One region of the Streptomyces misionensis genome, then DNA from elsewhere that is predicted to be linked to it. Evidence: riboswitches for the same ligand, from Rfam matches in the RefSeq annotation. Region 1 holds a riboswitch; the other holds the start of a gene.

The links. A riboswitch is a leader RNA that binds a small molecule or an ion and turns the genes downstream of it on or off. The one in region 1 is predicted to bind cyclic di-AMP.
Region 2: linked by a shared signal. The riboswitch ahead of BLW85_RS20795 (M23 family metallopeptidase) and the one ahead of BLW85_RS17010 (LysM peptidoglycan-binding domain-containing protein) in region 1 are both predicted to bind cyclic di-AMP.

What each region holds. Positions count from the first base shown of each region.
Region 1 is NZ_FNTD01000004.1:3,383,745-3,391,258, reverse strand. It holds gene BLW85_RS17020 (cytochrome P450 family protein) at 1-617, shown strand, start outside; gene BLW85_RS17015 (LysM peptidoglycan-binding domain-containing protein) at 827-1,903, shown strand; cyclic di-AMP (ydaO/yuaA leader) riboswitch at 2,087-2,256, shown strand; gene BLW85_RS17010 (LysM peptidoglycan-binding domain-containing protein) at 2,261-3,001, shown strand; gene eno (phosphopyruvate hydratase) at 3,320-4,600, shown strand; gene BLW85_RS17000 (FtsB family cell division protein) at 4,726-5,202, shown strand; gene BLW85_RS16995 (DUF501 domain-containing protein) at 5,249-5,788, shown strand; gene BLW85_RS16990 (Ppx/GppA phosphatase family protein) at 5,785-6,726, shown strand; gene BLW85_RS16985 (NAD(P)/FAD-dependent oxidoreductase) at 7,170-7,514, shown strand, end outside.
Region 2 is NZ_FNTD01000004.1:4,217,388-4,224,901, reverse strand. It holds gene BLW85_RS20820 (NsdA family TPR-like regulatory protein) at 1-57, shown strand, start outside; gene lhgO (L-2-hydroxyglutarate oxidase) at 192-1,415, shown strand; gene trmB (tRNA (guanosine(46)-N7)-methyltransferase TrmB) at 1,486-2,286, shown strand; gene BLW85_RS20805 (PrsW family intramembrane metalloprotease) at 2,329-3,717, shown strand; gene BLW85_RS20800 (aldo/keto reductase) at 3,746-4,690, opposite strand; gene BLW85_RS20795 (M23 family metallopeptidase) at 4,764-5,819, opposite strand; cyclic di-AMP (ydaO/yuaA leader) riboswitch at 5,829-5,995, opposite strand; tRNA gene BLW85_RS20790 (tRNA-Met) at 6,306-6,379, opposite strand; gene BLW85_RS20785 (dihydrofolate reductase family protein) at 6,446-7,514, opposite strand, start outside.

The DNA of each region.
Region 1 (7,514 bases):
AGGACCTGATCTCCGCCCTCATCCGCGCCTCCGACCACGGTGAGCACCTCACCGAGAACGAGGTCGCGGCGATGGCCTTCATCCTTCTCTTCGCCGGTTTCGAGACCACCGTCAATCTCATCGGCAACGGCACCTACGCCCTGCTCACCCACCCCGATCAGCGCGACCGCCTCCAGGACGCCCTCGCCCGCGGCGATGACGAGCTGCTGGCCACCGGGGTGGAGGAACTGCTGCGCTACGACGGCCCGGTGGAGCTGGCCACCTGGCGGTTCGCCACCGAACCGCTCACCATCGGCGGGCAGCGGATCGAGCCCGGCGACCCGGTGCTCGTCGTCCTGGCCGCCGCCGACCGGGACCCGGAGCGGTTCGCCGACCCGGACGTACTGGACCTCGGCCGCCGGGACAACCAGCACCTCGGCTACGGCCACGGCATCCACTACTGCCTCGGCGCCCCGCTCGCCCGCCTGGAGGGCCAGAGCGCGCTGGCCACCCTCTTCACCCGGCTGCCCGACCTGCGGCTGGCCGCCGACCCGGCCGAGCTGCGCTGGCGCGGCGGGCTCATCATGCGCGGTCTGCGCACCCTGCCCGTGGAGTTCACCCCGCCGGGCGACCGGTAGTTCGGACCAGGAAACGGAGTGACCCGTTCCGCGCTGGTGGAAGGATGTGTGACGGAGCGGAGGGCAAACCTTCCACGCTGTGATCTTCGCGTGATCCGCGCGGCATGAACTTGTGACAAGTGATCGAGTGCGGCTACGTTCACCCCTCAGCGTGGCGGACCGGCACCACCCGCCGCGCCGGCCCCCGCAGTCGCACGAAAGGCTTCCGCATGATCTCCGGGAACGGTCGTCACCGCCGCCCCCGTCAGGCTCCGGCCCTCCTCGTCGCGGCCGGCGTGACCGGCTCCGCCATCGCCATCCCGCTGCTCGGCGCCGCGAGCGCCCACGCGGCCGACGGCACCACCTGGGACAAGGTGGCCGGTTGCGAGAGCGGCGGCTCCTGGAGCGCCGACACCGGCAACGGCTACTACGGCGGCCTCCAGATATCCCAGGACGACTGGATCCACTACGGCGGCACCCAGTACGCCTCCAGCGCCGACCAGGCCAGCCGCTCGCAGCAGATCGCCGTGGCCGAGAAGATCCTCGCCGACAAGGGCACGCTGCCCTGGGCCACCTGCGCCCTGCTGTCCGGGCTGACCCCCAACTCCGGCTCGGTGGACGTCGATCCGGGCGTCGGCGGCAAGGGCCAGGACGACGGCACGACCGACCCCTCCGGCCTGCCCGACGCGTCGACCCCCTCCGGCACCCAGAGCGGCGGCCAGGACACCACCCCGAGCGGAACCGGGAAGGGTTCCGGCGGCGGCACCCACGACGGCACCGGCAGCGCCTCCTCCACCGACCCGTCCACCGCCCCGTCCTCCGGCTCGGGCACCGGCAAGCACACCGGCAAGCACGCGGCCCCGCACCCGGGCGCCTCCCACGGCTCCGGCGGCGCCGACGAGACCGGCGGCGGCCCCGCCCAGGACCCCACCGCCCCCTCGGCGCCCGCAGGCACGGTCACGCCCGCCCCGACCGCCGGCGACCCGGACAATTCCCGCCAGGACGTCGGCTCTTGGAACCTGGTCGACACCGGAGCCCTCGGCGGCGGACGGCACCGCGGCGGCACCGCGGACGAAGGCACGGCGACCGGACAGGACGGCTCCGACTCCGGGCGGCACGCGTCCCGCGAACCGGGCACGTACACCGTCCGCGAGGGCGACTCGCTGAGCGCCATCGCCGACTCCCTTGACGTGCACGGCGGATGGCACGCGCTCTACGCCGTGAACAAGAAGGTCGTGGGCGCCGACCCGAATCACATCACCGCCGGTCAGACCCTGAAAGTCGGTGACGAAACGGACGCCGGCTAGGGCGAGTTGACACCCCACTTGATCGTCAAATGTCCGGTTTGGCGAAAGTGTGGGATGAGTCTCAGAAGCCCTGATCGTCTTTGAAATTCCGCGGATCACGTGGCTACGGTCGGGACCGCTCGTCACCACGAGCCCCGGCGGCCGCAACGCCTAATCCTGCCAGCGGTTGCCCGGGAACAGTCGTCGCGTCAAGCGCCGCAGGCAGGAGCGGGGGACCCAAGGTAAGTGCCGGGCCCGGCAGTTGATGCCGGACCGGCTTGGGGTGAAGCCACGCCTCCCACGGGAGGGGTGGCCGGGCAACTCAACCGGCCCGAACCCGACAGCTCACCTCGCAGGCGTCGGTGAGGGGATCGTTCCATGCTGTTTTCCGGCAAGGGCAAGCACCGTCGTCCGTCCAAGGCCGTCCGCGCCGTCACGCTCGCCGGTGTCACCGGTGCCGCCGTCGCCGCCCCGCTGATGGCGGCCGGCAACGCCTCCGCCGCCACCGCCTCCCAGTGGGACGCGGTCGCCCAGTGCGAGTCCGGCGGCAACTGGTCCATCAACACCGGCAACGGCTACTACGGCGGTCTGCAGTTCTCCGCCTCCACCTGGGCCGCGTACGGCGGCACCGCCTACGCCCCCACCGCCGACAAGGCCGGCAAGGCGCAGCAGATAGCCGTCGCCGAGAAGGTCCTGGCCGCGCAGGGCAAGGGCGCCTGGCCGGTCTGCGGCACGGGCCTGTCGAGCACCCCGTACAACGGCTCCGCCTCCGGCTCCTCCTCGTCGCACACGGGCACCTCCACCCGCTCCGGCGACGAGCAGGCCGCCACCCGCTCCACCCAGCGCACGGCCCCGTCCACCACGAGCAAGTCCACGGGCGGCTCCACCGGCTCCACCGGCTCCTCGGCGAGCGGCGCGGGCAAGACCGTCACCACCCCGACCGGCAAGAAGGTCAAGAAGGGCGACGGCGAGTACAAGGTCGTCACCGGCGACACCCTCAGCTCCATCGCGGCCGGGCACCACGTGGCCGGCGGCTGGCACAAGCTGTTCGAGCTGAACAAGGACATCGTCGACAACGCCGACCTCATCTACCCGGGCCAGCAGCTGCACCTGAAGTGACCCCCGGCGGCTGACGGCCCCGCCCGGCGGACCCGCCCCCAAGGCCCGCCCCCGTCCCCACGGGCTCCCCGCCCCGGCGCGTTCTCCCCCGTACGCGCCGGGGCGGGGTCATTCGTTTCCCCACTCTTCAGCCGGGTCTCATCCGGGAGCCCCTTTGTTCCGCGGGTGAACAATGGGTACCGTCTGCATGTCCCTCCCGTCCACGGGACGGTCGGTCGGTGGCCGACGACCCCTGGACGGTTAGGCTCTAGTCGCAAGGCACAGCCGTAAGGCAGACCGCCCCGCACTTCCAGCGTCACATCCAAGAAGGAGATGCTCGTGCCGTCCATCGACGTCGTCGTAGCCCGGGAAATCCTGGACTCCCGAGGCAACCCCACGGTCGAGGTCGAGGTCGGCCTCGACGACGGCAGCACCGGCCGTGCCGCCGTCCCGTCCGGCGCCTCCACCGGCGCCTTCGAGGCCATCGAGCTGCGCGACGGTGACCCCAACCGTTACCAGGGCAAGGGCGTCGAGAAGGCCGTCCTCGCCGTCATCGAGCAGATCGGCCCGGAGCTGGTCGGCTACGACGCCACCGAGCAGCGACTGATCGACCAGGCCATGTTCGACCTGGACGCCACCGACAACAAGGGCTCGCTCGGCGCCAACGCCATCCTCGGCGTCTCCCTGGCCGTCGCGCACGCCGCCTCCGAGGCGTCCGACCTGCCGCTCTTCCGCTACCTGGGCGGCCCCAACGCGCACCTGCTGCCGGTGCCGATGATGAACATCCTGAACGGCGGCTCGCACGCCGACTCCAACGTGGACATCCAGGAGTTCATGATCGCCCCGATCGGCGCGGAGTCCTTCTCCGAGGCGCTGCGCTGGGGTGCCGAGGTCTACCACACCCTGAAGAAGGTCCTGAAGAACAAGGGCCTGGCCACCGGCCTCGGCGACGAGGGCGGCTTCGCGCCGAACCTGGGCTCCAACCGCGAGGCCCTGGACCTCATCCTGGAGGCCATCAAGGAGGCCGGCTACGCCCCCGGCGAGCAGATCGCCCTCGCGCTCGACGTCGCCGCCTCCGAGTTCTACAAGGACGGCAAGTACCTCTTCGAGGGCAAGGAGCGCTCCGCCGCCGAGATGACGGAGTACTACGAGGAGCTGGTGGCGGCCTACCCGCTGGTCTCCATCGAGGACCCGCTGTTCGAGGACGACTGGGCCGGCTGGAAGGTCATCACCGACAAGCTCGGCGACAAGGTCCAGCTGGTCGGCGACGACCTGTTCGTCACCAACCCCGAGCGCCTCGCCCGCGGCATCGAGGAGGGCACCGCCAACGCCCTGCTGGTCAAGGTCAACCAGATCGGCTCGCTGACCGAGACCCTGGACGCCGTCGAGCTGGCCCAGCGCAACGGCTTCAAGTGCATGATGTCGCACCGCTCCGGCGAGACCGAGGACGTCACCATCGCCGACCTGGCCGTCGCCACCAACTGCGGCCAGATCAAGACCGGCGCCCCGGCCCGCTCCGAGCGCGTCGCCAAGTACAACCAGCTGCTGCGCATCGAGGAGATCCTGGACGACGCCGCGGTGTACGCCGGCCGCAGCGCCTTCCCGCGCTTCAAGGGCTGAGCCACCCGGCCGGTCCCGACCCGCTCCGGGCCGGGACTTGGCCAGTCGTACGTACGTCCCCGTACCCGGTCCCGTACCGTGTCCGGGGACGTACGCACGTGTGAAAGGGGAGGCGGAGAGCCGACATGGCCGTCAAGGACCGGGACCGTTTCTCCACCACGACCAGACTGCGGCTGCTGGGCGAGCAGACGGCGGCCCGGGTCTACCGCTCGCAGACCAAACGGCAGGCCCGCCGCTCGCGGCTGACCGGCCGGGCGGCGCTGCTCGCGCTGGTGCTGTGCTCGCTGGTCGTCGCCCTGGCCTACCCGATGCGGCAGTACGTCTCCCAGCGCGCCCAGATCTCCGATCTCCAGCGGCAGGAGACCGAGGCCCGCCAACGCGTCGAACAGCTGCGCGACCTCAAGGCCCGCTGGCAGGACGACGCCTACGCCGAGCAGCAGATCCGCAAGCGGCTGCACTATGTGAAGCCCGGCGAGACCGGGTACGTGGTCATCGATCCGGGCGCGGCCCGGCAGTCCCGCGCCGACCTGAGGGCCGCCCACCGGCCCTGGTACACCAACATCTGGGACGGGGTCGACAAGTCCGACGCCTCCGACCAGTGACCGGCCCCGTGCCGGTGACCCACAGAAAGCCAGTCTGAAAGCAGTCATGGATACCCCTCCGCCGCCCACTCCGCGCACCGAGCCCACCGACGCGGACGTCGAGGCGTTCAAGCAGCAGCTGGGCCGACCCCCGCGGGGCCTGCGGGCCATCGCACACCGCTGCCCGTGCGGCCAGCCGGACGTCGTGGAGACGGCGCCCCGCCTGCCCGACGGCACGCCCTTCCCGACGCTGTACTACCTGACGTGCCCCAAGGCCGCCTCGGCCATCGGCACGCTGGAGGCGAACGGCGTGATGAAGGAGATGACCGAGCGCCTCCAGAGCGACCCGGAGCTGGCCGCCGCCTACCGGGCCGCGCACGAGGACTACATCCGGCGCCGGGACGAGATCGAGGTCCTGCGGGACTTCCCGAGCGCCGGCGGCATGCCGGACCGGGTGAAGTGCCTGCACGTCCTGGTCGCCCACTCGCTGGCCGCGGGACCGGGCGTCAACCCGCTCGGCGACGAGGCGCTCGCGATGCTGCCCGAGTGGTGGCAAAAGGGCGCGTGCGTGACGTTCGAGCAGGAACCGAAGGGGGAAGCGCAGTGACCCGTGTCGCCGCCGTCGACTGCGGTACGAACTCCATCCGGCTGCTGGTCGCGGACGCGGACCCGGCGACCGGCCAACTGGTCGACCTGGACCGCCGGATGACGATCGTACGGCTCGGCCAGGGCGTCGACCGCACGGGCCGGCTCGCCCCCGAGGCGCTGGAGCGCACCTTCGCCGCCTGCCGCGACTACGCGGAGATCATCAAGGGGCACGGCGCCGAGCGGCTGCGCTTCGTCGCCACCTCCGCCTCCCGCGACGCAGAGAACCGCGACGAGTTCGTGCGCGGGGTGCTGGACATCCTCGGCGTGGAGCCGGAGGTCATCACCGGCGACCAGGAGGCCGAGTTCTCCTTCACCGGCGCGACCAAGGAGCTGACCGGCCGCGAGGACCTCGCCCGGCCCTATCTGGTGGTGGACATCGGCGGCGGCTCCACCGAGTTCGTCGTCGGCGAGGACCGTGTGCGGGCCGCGCGCTCGGTGGACGTGGGCTGTGTGCGGATGACGGAACGGCACCTGGTGCACGGCGGCGAGGTCTCCGACCCGCCCACCGAGGAGCAGATCGCCGCGATAAGGGCCGACATCGAGGCCGCCCTGGACCTCGCGGAGCGGACGGTGCCGCTGCGCGAGGCGCGCACCCTGGTGGGCCTGGCCGGCTCGGTCACCACCGTCTCGGCGATCGCGCAGGACCTGCCCGAGTACGACTCAGCGCGCATCCACCACTCCCGCGTCTCCCTCGCCCGGGTCCGCGAGATCACCGACCGCCTCCTGCACTCCACCCACGCCGAACGCGCCACCATCCCGTCCATGCACCCGGGCCGCGTCGACGTCATCGGCGCGGGCTCCCTCGTCCTCCTGGCGATCATGGAGCGCATCGGTGCCCAGGAGGTCGTCGTGTCGGAGCACGACATCCTCGACGGCATCGCGTGGTCGGTGGCGTAGACCACTTTGCTACTGGCGAGTAGCATCCGGCTGAGCAGGTCGGATAACGTTTGAGCGGCTTCGAGGGGTCCTTGCGGGCCCCTCGTCGGCATCCCGGCGGAAACCTTCGTGAAGTTCTTCACAAGGAAATGGGTCCTGACCGGTGTCCGAAGGGGGCCTGTTGGCCCTTCCGGGGGGTCAAAACCCGTTTGAACATGTTCAGATGACGCGCGCGAAGATGGCCGGAAGGGGGTGTTCCAGAGGCCGCTGCGGAGTCTCCGCGATCACCTCGCGGACCCGGACGGGCAGCTCACACGGCCTTGACAACGGTACGAACCGCCGCGCGGTTCCCCCGGGTCGGCATGACCTGCGTCACGCGGGTCGCGGAGTTTAACACAGCCCCTCCAGAAGCTTGTGAAGGGGCGCACGAGCCACCCCCCTGGGGCGGGTGGATACTCGATGCCATGAGCACCACGGAGCGTCCCAGGATCCTCGTAGTAGGCGGTGGGTACGTAGGCCTGTACGCAGCTCGGCGCATCCTCAAGAAGATGCGCTACGGCGAGGCGACCGTCACGGTCGTCGACCCCCGGTCGTACATGACCTACCAGCCCTTCCTCCCCGAAGCCGCCGCCGGCAGCATCTCCCCTCGCCACGTCGTCGTCCCGCTGCGACGCGTGCTCCCGAAGGCGGAGATCCTCACCGGCCGGGTCACCACCATCGACCAGGACCGCAAGGTCGCCACGATCGCCCCGCTGGTGGGCGAGGCGTACGAGCTGCCGTTCGACTACCTGGTCATCGCCATGGGCGCG
Region 2 (7,514 bases), 830 kb from region 1:
CCGAGGGTGGTGGAACTGCGGGAGCGGGCCCGTCCCCTCCTGATGGCACCGGCCTGACCCCGGACCCGCGCGCCCGCCCGGCACACCCGCCTGCGGACCCGCCCCCGCGCACGCCCCGCACCCCGAGCGGTACTGATCACTTCGGCGTTTGAAGGCGATGTCAGTGGCGCAGTGCACTATCGACGTGGGAGGTGGTGCAGGTGCCGGTCGGGGCGTACGACTGCGATGTGCTCGTGGTCGGAGGGGGGATCGTCGGGCTGTCGACGGCGTACGCGATCAGCCGGGCCGCGCCGGGCACCCGGGTGACCGTGCTGGAGAAGGAGCCGGGCCCGGCCCGCCACCAGACCGGGCGCAACAGCGGGGTCGTGCACAGCGGGATCTACTACCGGCCCGGCTCGCTCAAGGCGCGGTACGCGGTGCGGGGCGCCGCCGAGATGGTGAAGTTCTGCGCCGAGTACGGCATCGACCACGCCGTCACCGGCAAGCTGATCGTCGCCACCGAGCGCGCGGAGCTGCCCCGGCTGCACGCCCTGGTGCAGCGCGGCCGGGAGAACGGCATACCCGTGCGGGAGCTGGGCCCCGCCCAGATCACCGAGTACGAGCCCGAGGTGCGCGGACTGGCCGCGATCCACGTGGGCACCACGGGCGTGTGCGACTTCGCGGGCGTCGCCCGGCGGCTCGCCGAGGCCTCGGGCGCCGAGATCCGCTACGGCGCCCGGGTGGTGCGGGTGGACCGGCGCCCGGAGCGGGGCGTGGCCGTGCGCACCGCGGGCGGGGACGTCGTGCGCGGCCGGGTGCTGGTGAACTGCGCCGGCCTGCACTGCGACGAACTGGCCCGGCTGACCGGGGACGAACCGGGCGTGCGGATCGTGCCCTTCCGCGGGGAGTACTACGAGCTGGCGCGGCCCGAGCTGGTGCGGGGCCTGGTCTATCCGGTGCCGGACCCGGCGTTCCCGTTCCTCGGCGTCCATCTGACCCGGGGCGTCGACGGCGTGGTGCACATCGGCCCCAACGCGGTGCCCGCGCTGGCCCGGGAGGGGTACGGCTGGGGCGTCGTCCGCCCCCGCGAGCTGGCCGGGACCATGGCCTGGCCGGGCTCCTGGGCGCTGGCGCGCCGGCACTGGCGGTACGGCGCGGGCGAGCTGCGCCGCTCGGTGTCCAAGGGGGCGTTCCTGGAGGCGGTGCGCAGACTGCTGCCCGCGGTGCGGGCCGAGGACCTGGTACGGGCGCCGGCCGGTGTGCGGGCCCAGGCGGTGCTGCGCGACGGCGCGCTGGCGGACGACTTCCTGATCAAGGAGGGGGCCCGCGCGGTGCACGTGCTGAACGCGCCGTCCCCGGCGGCCACCGCGTCCCTGCCGATCGGCCGGGAGATCGCCCGCCGGGCGCTGGGGATGCTGGACGCCGTCGGCGGTTAGCGGGTGACCGAGTACGCATGGGGCCGGGTCCGGTCGCGCCCGTAGACTCGGTCGTACTGTGTCTGATGCGATGAATGCCCCCGAAGCCCTGACCGAACCGGCCCCGCGGGACCCCGGTGCCGCCGTGCGGCGTGCCCGGGCCAAGGGCGAGCCGCGGTTCCCGGACGGCCCCCGGGCCGATCCCGCCGGGTCGCACTTCGAGCGGCGGATCCGCAGCTTCCAGCCGCGCCGCAGCCGGGTGACCGCCGGGCAGGCCGACGCCTTGCGGCGGCTGTGGCCCGCCTGGGGGCTGGACATCGACGGGCAGCGGGTCATCGACCTCGCCGAGCTGTTCGGCAACGACCGTCCCGTGGTGCTGGAGATCGGGTTCGGGATGGGCGAGGCCACCGCGCGGATGGCCGCCGCCGACCCCGGCACCAATGTGCTCGCGGTGGATGTGCACACCCCCGGCCAGGGCAATCTGCTGAACCTCGCCGACCGATGCGGACTGGAGAACGTCCGGGTGGGCAACGGCGACGCCATCATCCTGCTGCGCGAGATGCTCCGCCCCGACGCGCTCGACGGGCTGCGCGTCTACTTCCCCGACCCCTGGCCGAAGAAGCGCCACCACAAGCGGCGGCTGATCCAGCCGGAGTTCCTCGACCTCGTCGCCACCCGGCTCAAGTCCGGCGCGCTGGTGCACTGCGCCACCGACTGGGAGCCGTACGCCGAGCAGATGCTGGAGGTGCTCGGCGCCCACCCGGAGTTCGAGAACACGCAGGCCGACGGCGGTTTCGCGCCCCGGCCCGAGTTCCGGCCGCTGACCCGTTTCGAGGGACAGGGACTGGACAAGGGACATGTCGTGAACGATCTGCTCTTCCGCCGCCGGTAAACCGCTTAAGCCCCTCGTCCCGCCACCGTTAGGGTCGATGCCGTGGCCACCAGTCCTGCGTATCCGACGTACCCACCGATCCCCGGCGACGCGGTGCTGCGGCACCCGCACTGGTGGCAGCTGCGGTGGGTGCGCTACGGCGCGCTGATCACCCTGCTGGCCATGTCCGGCCTGGTCATCCTCGCCCTGGTGCGCAGGGAGACCGGGACCGAGGGGTTCCTGGTGGGCCTCGGGCTCGCGGTGCTGCCGGTGCCCTGGCTGGTCACCGCGTTCCGCTGGCTGGACCGGGTGGCCCCCTTCCCCTGGCGCAACCTGGTGTTCGCGTTCTGCTGGGGCGCCTTCGCGGCGGCGCTCATAGCCATCGTCGCCAACAGCTTCGCGACCAAGTGGATAGCCACCTCGACCGCCGACCCGGCGAGCGCCAACACCCTCGGCGCCACGGTGATAGCCCCGATCGTCGAGGAGTCCGCCAAGGCCGCGGCCGTGCTGCTGGTCTTCGTCTTCCGCAGGCGCGACTTCACCGGGATCGTGGACGGGATGGTGATAGCCGGGATCACCGCCACCGGCTTCGCGTTCACCGAGAACATCCTCTACCTGGGCACGGCCTTCGGGACCGACCAGCTCACCGGCGGCCACGGCATCGTCTCCGTCACCGCCGCCACCTTCTTCGTGCGCATCGTGATGTCCCCGTTCGCGCACCCCCTGTTCACCACCTGCACCGGCATCGGCTTCGGCGTCGCCGCGCTGAGCGGCCCGCACCAGCGTGCCCGGCGGCTGCTGGTGCCGCTCGGCGGGCTGCTGCTCGCGATGTGCATGCACGCCCTGTGGAACGGCTCCGCCACCTTCGGCCAGTTCGGCTTCCTCGCCGTCTACGGCGCCTTCATGCTGCCCGTGTTCGGGCTGCTGACCTGGCTCGGGATCTGGACCCGGCAGCGGGAGCTGCGCACCGTGCGCGAGGAGCTGCCCGTCTACGTCCTGGCCGGGTGGCTGGGGCCGGCCGAGCCGTTCGCCCTGGGCTCGATGCGGGCGCGGCGGATGGCCCGCGACTTCGCCCGCCACCACGGCGGCCGGGCCACGGCGCGCGCGGTGGCGCGCTACGAGGTCCAGGCCACCGCGCTGGCGCTGCTGCGGCGGCGGGGGCGGCGCGGCCGGGCCGGCGCCGGCTTCGTCGCCCGCGAGCGGGAGCTGCTGGACGAGCTGTGGCAGCGCCGGGACGCGGCCCGGCCCGCGCTGGAGTACGCGGCCCGCACGGCGGCCCCGGCACCGACGGCCTGGGCCCCGGCGCCGTACAACCAGGGGTACGGACCGGGGTGGGGCGGCCCCGGATACGGATACGGCGGGCCGGGACAGGGCGGTCCCGCGTACGGCGGGCCCGGGTACGGCTACCCGGCGGCGCCGTACGCCACGTCGTACAACCCGTACCGGACGTGACGCCGCCGGGGAGCCCCGGAGCGGCCGGTTACGCCGAGGCGTCCGTCAGCCTCTTCAGCTCGTCGTCCGTCAGCTTCAGCTCGCCGACGCCCAGCAGGGCCGGGAGCTGGTCCAGCGTGCGCGCCGAGGCGATCGGGGCGGTGATCGTCGGCTGGGCGGCCAGCCAGGCGAGGGCGACGGTGGCGTGCGGTGCCTCGTGGGCGGCGGCGATCTCGTCGAGGGCGGCGAGGACCTTCTGGCCGCGCTCGGTCTCCGCGTAGTCCGCGGCCCGGTTGGCGCGTGCGCTGTCCACCTTCCGGCCGGGCCGGTACTTGCCGGTCAGGAAGCCCGCGGCGAGGGCGAAGTACGGCACGGAGGACAGGCCCTCACGGGCGACGAGGTCCTGGAGCGGGCCCTCGTAGGTGTCGCGGGAGACCAGGTTGTAGTGGGGCTGGACCGCCACGTAGCGGGCCAGGCCCTCTCGGGCGGAGAAGTCCAGGGACTCCCGCAGCCGCTCGGCGCTGATGTTGGACGCGGCGATCTGCCGCACCTTGCCGGCCTTCACCAGCTCGTCCAGGGCGCCGATGATCTCCTCCACCGGCACGTCGGGCTGGTCGAAGTGGGTGTAGTAGAGGTCGATGTAGTCGGTGCCCAGGCGGGCGAGGGAGGCGTCGGCGGCGGCCTTGATGTTGGCCGCGGACAGGCCCGGGTACTGCGGGTGCTGGCTGACCTTGGTGGCGACGACGACGTCGGAGCGGTTGCCGCGGGCCTTGAGCCACTTGCCGATGACGGTCTCGGACTCGCCGCCCTGGTGGCCCTCGACCCAGGCGCTGTAGACGTCGGCCGTGTCGACGAAGTTGCCGCCCGCGGCCGTGTAGGCGTCCAGGACGGCGAAGGACGCCTGTTCGTCCGCGGTCCAGCCGAACACGTTGCCGCCCAGGCAGAGCGGGAAGACCTCGAGGTCGGAAGAGCCCAGTGGGCGCAGAGAAGTCATGCTCAACGACAACACCGGCGGTGGGTGATCGCATTCCACCGCTGGTCCGCGGTCCCCGCGGGGGCCGGTGTGCTCAGGGGTTGAGGCCCTTGTCGCGCAGCCAGGGCGCCGGGTCGACGCCGGTGGCCTGCCCGCCCGGGTGGACCTCCAGGTGCAGGTGCGGTCCGGTGACGTTGCCGGTGGCACCGACCCGGCCGATGACCTCGCCGGTGGTGACCTTCTGGCCGACCGAGACGTTGATCGAGGACTGGTGGCAGAACCACAGCTCGGTGCCGTCGTCCAGGGTGAGGACGGTGCGGTAGCCGTAGGCGCCGGCCCAGCCGGCCTGGGTGATGGTGCCGCCGTGGACGGCCTTGATCAGGGTGCCGGTGGGGGCGGCGAAGTCGAGGCCGGTGTGGTAGCCGGAGGACCACATGGCGCCGGGCTGCCCGAAGGTGCCGGTGATCGTGTACGAGACGACCGGCAGCGTGTACTGCTTGGCCAGTTCGGCCAGCCGCTTGGCCTCGGCGGCCTTCTTGGCGTCGGCCTCCGCCTGCTGCTTGGCGGCGGCGGCCTCGTCGGCGGCCTCCTTCTCCGCCTTGGCGGCCGCCGCGTCGCTCTGCTGCTGGGCGGCGGCGACCATGGCGGCGGTGGCCTTGCTGTCGGCCTGGCCCTGCTGCTGCTCGGCCTGGGCCATGATCCGGTTGCGCAGGGCCTCGCCGGCGCCCGTGTGCGTGCCGTCCTGGGTGGTCTGCCCGATGCCGGTGAGCGCGGTGTCGGTGGCCTGGTGCTTCTCGGCGGAACCGGCGGAGTCGTCACCGAGGAGGTGCTCCACGGAGGACAGGTGCGGCACCGAGACGGACGGCAGGTCCGGCATGGAGAGGGAGACCGGGGACTTGCCGGGGTTGGCGCTGGCGATGCCGCCCGCGCCCACGGCGGCGATCACACCGACGCCGAGGACGGTGGAGCTGCGCGCGAAGCCGCCGCGCTGCTTGGCGACGCGGTGCCGGCCGCGGACCGGGGCGACGGACTCCTCGGTGGGGTTCCACTCCTCCCAGGGGCCCTCGCCCTCGGGGCCGGGGCCGAACGGCTCGGCATCGCGTTGAGCGGGCACGAAGGGGGCTTGTGGGGCAGGCCGGTTGGACGCCACGGGGGCGTGCTCCTTTCCTTCCTCCGCCTACCGGGTTAGCTGACGGGTTCGGAGCAGGAAGGTCTCCTACGCGCGTATACCGGCCGTGGACTCGCTGAGTTCACGACGGTGTCCGCGTGATTCACCCCAAGGTGGTGGTTCCCCGGTTCCCTTACGGGATTCGGCGCGTGCGCACGGAGCCGCCTCGGGTGACGGCTGGGACGACCGCGCTGCGTTATCGAACGTTAATAGACCCGGCCGTCACTTTCCAAGCCGTTCGGCTTGATCATTACGGCTCCGGGGCGTGGACTTACCGCCCAAGGAGCCGTCAATCCGGGCGAGTTGGCCGGTGTTCAGGAGTCATCGGGTTTTTGATGGTGACTCAGTTGTTATGCGTACGGCGGTCGCACGGTCACCGTGGGTGACGCCCCATACGGGGGCTGCGAACCGGTCGGAAAACACTCAGGGCCGGAATCCATGATCTGGATTCCGGCCCTGAGTCTTCAGTAGCGGGGACAGGATTTGAACCTGCGACCTCTGGGTTATGAGCCCAGCGAGCTACCGAGCTGCTCCACCCCGCGTCGTTGATTCCAGTGTACGCCATGTTCGGGGTGCCGAGCACACGGCTTTGCGGCGGGCCGTCCGGCTCAGCCGAGCAGATGCCGGTTCGGGGCCTTGGCGAGGGCCTCGTACGCGGGCAGGACGACGACCTCGGCGCCCCCGCGGAGCAGCACACCGGTGCCGTCGGCGCCCGCGACGAAGGTGTCGGGCTCCCGCCAGGCGGTCACCACCCGGCGCACCCCGGACCGCAGGATCAGCTCGGCGCAGGGCGCGGGGCGGGAGGCGCGGCGGGCGCAGGGCTCCAGGCTGCTGTAGACGGTGGCGCCGGGCAGCCGCGGGTCGGCGGGGTCGATCTTGGCGAGCGCCGCCTCCTCGGCGTGCACCACGGGGTCGTCCCCCTCCCGGGAGTGGCCGCGGGCCAGCTCGGTGCCGTCGGCGGCGACCACGACCGCGCCGACGCTGAAGGCCGTCCCGGAGGGCGGGCACAGGGCGGCCAGCTCGCAGGCGGTGCGCAGCCAGTGCCGGTCTGCGGCGGCGGGCAGCGGGCCGGTGCCGGGCGCGGTGGGCTCGTAGCGCATCAGGACGACGTCCTCGATCCGCCGGGTCTCCACCAGGCGCAGCCGTCCCTCCTGGTAGCGGCCGGGCCCGAACAGCCGCGGGGCCCGTGGGTCGCCGACGATCAGCGGTGCGATGGCCAGCTGGAGCTCGTCGGCCAGCCCCTGCCGCAGGAGCTGGGTGTGCACGGTGCCCCCGCCCTCCACCATCAGCCGGCCGACCCCGCGCTCGGCGCGCAGATGGCCGAGCAGGGCCCGCCAGTCGAGGTCCGGGCCGAGCGGGACGACGTCGGCGGCGCCGCCGAGCAGCCGGGCGGCCCGCGCGGCGCCCCGGTCGGTCGTGTAGACGAGCTTGTCGCCCCCGGTGTGCCAGAACCGGGCGGTGGGGTCGAGGTCGCCGGTGGCGGTGACGGTGACCTTCAGCGGGTGCTCCGGCCGTCCCTCGGCGAGGCGGGCGGCGCGGCGCTCGGGCGAGTTGACCAGCAGCCGGGGATTGTCGGCGCGGATCGTGCCGGCGCCGACCAGGAGGGCGTCGGCCGAGGCCCGTACCGCGTCGACCCGGTCGAAGTCGGCCGGCCCGGACAGCAGCAGCCGCTCGGGG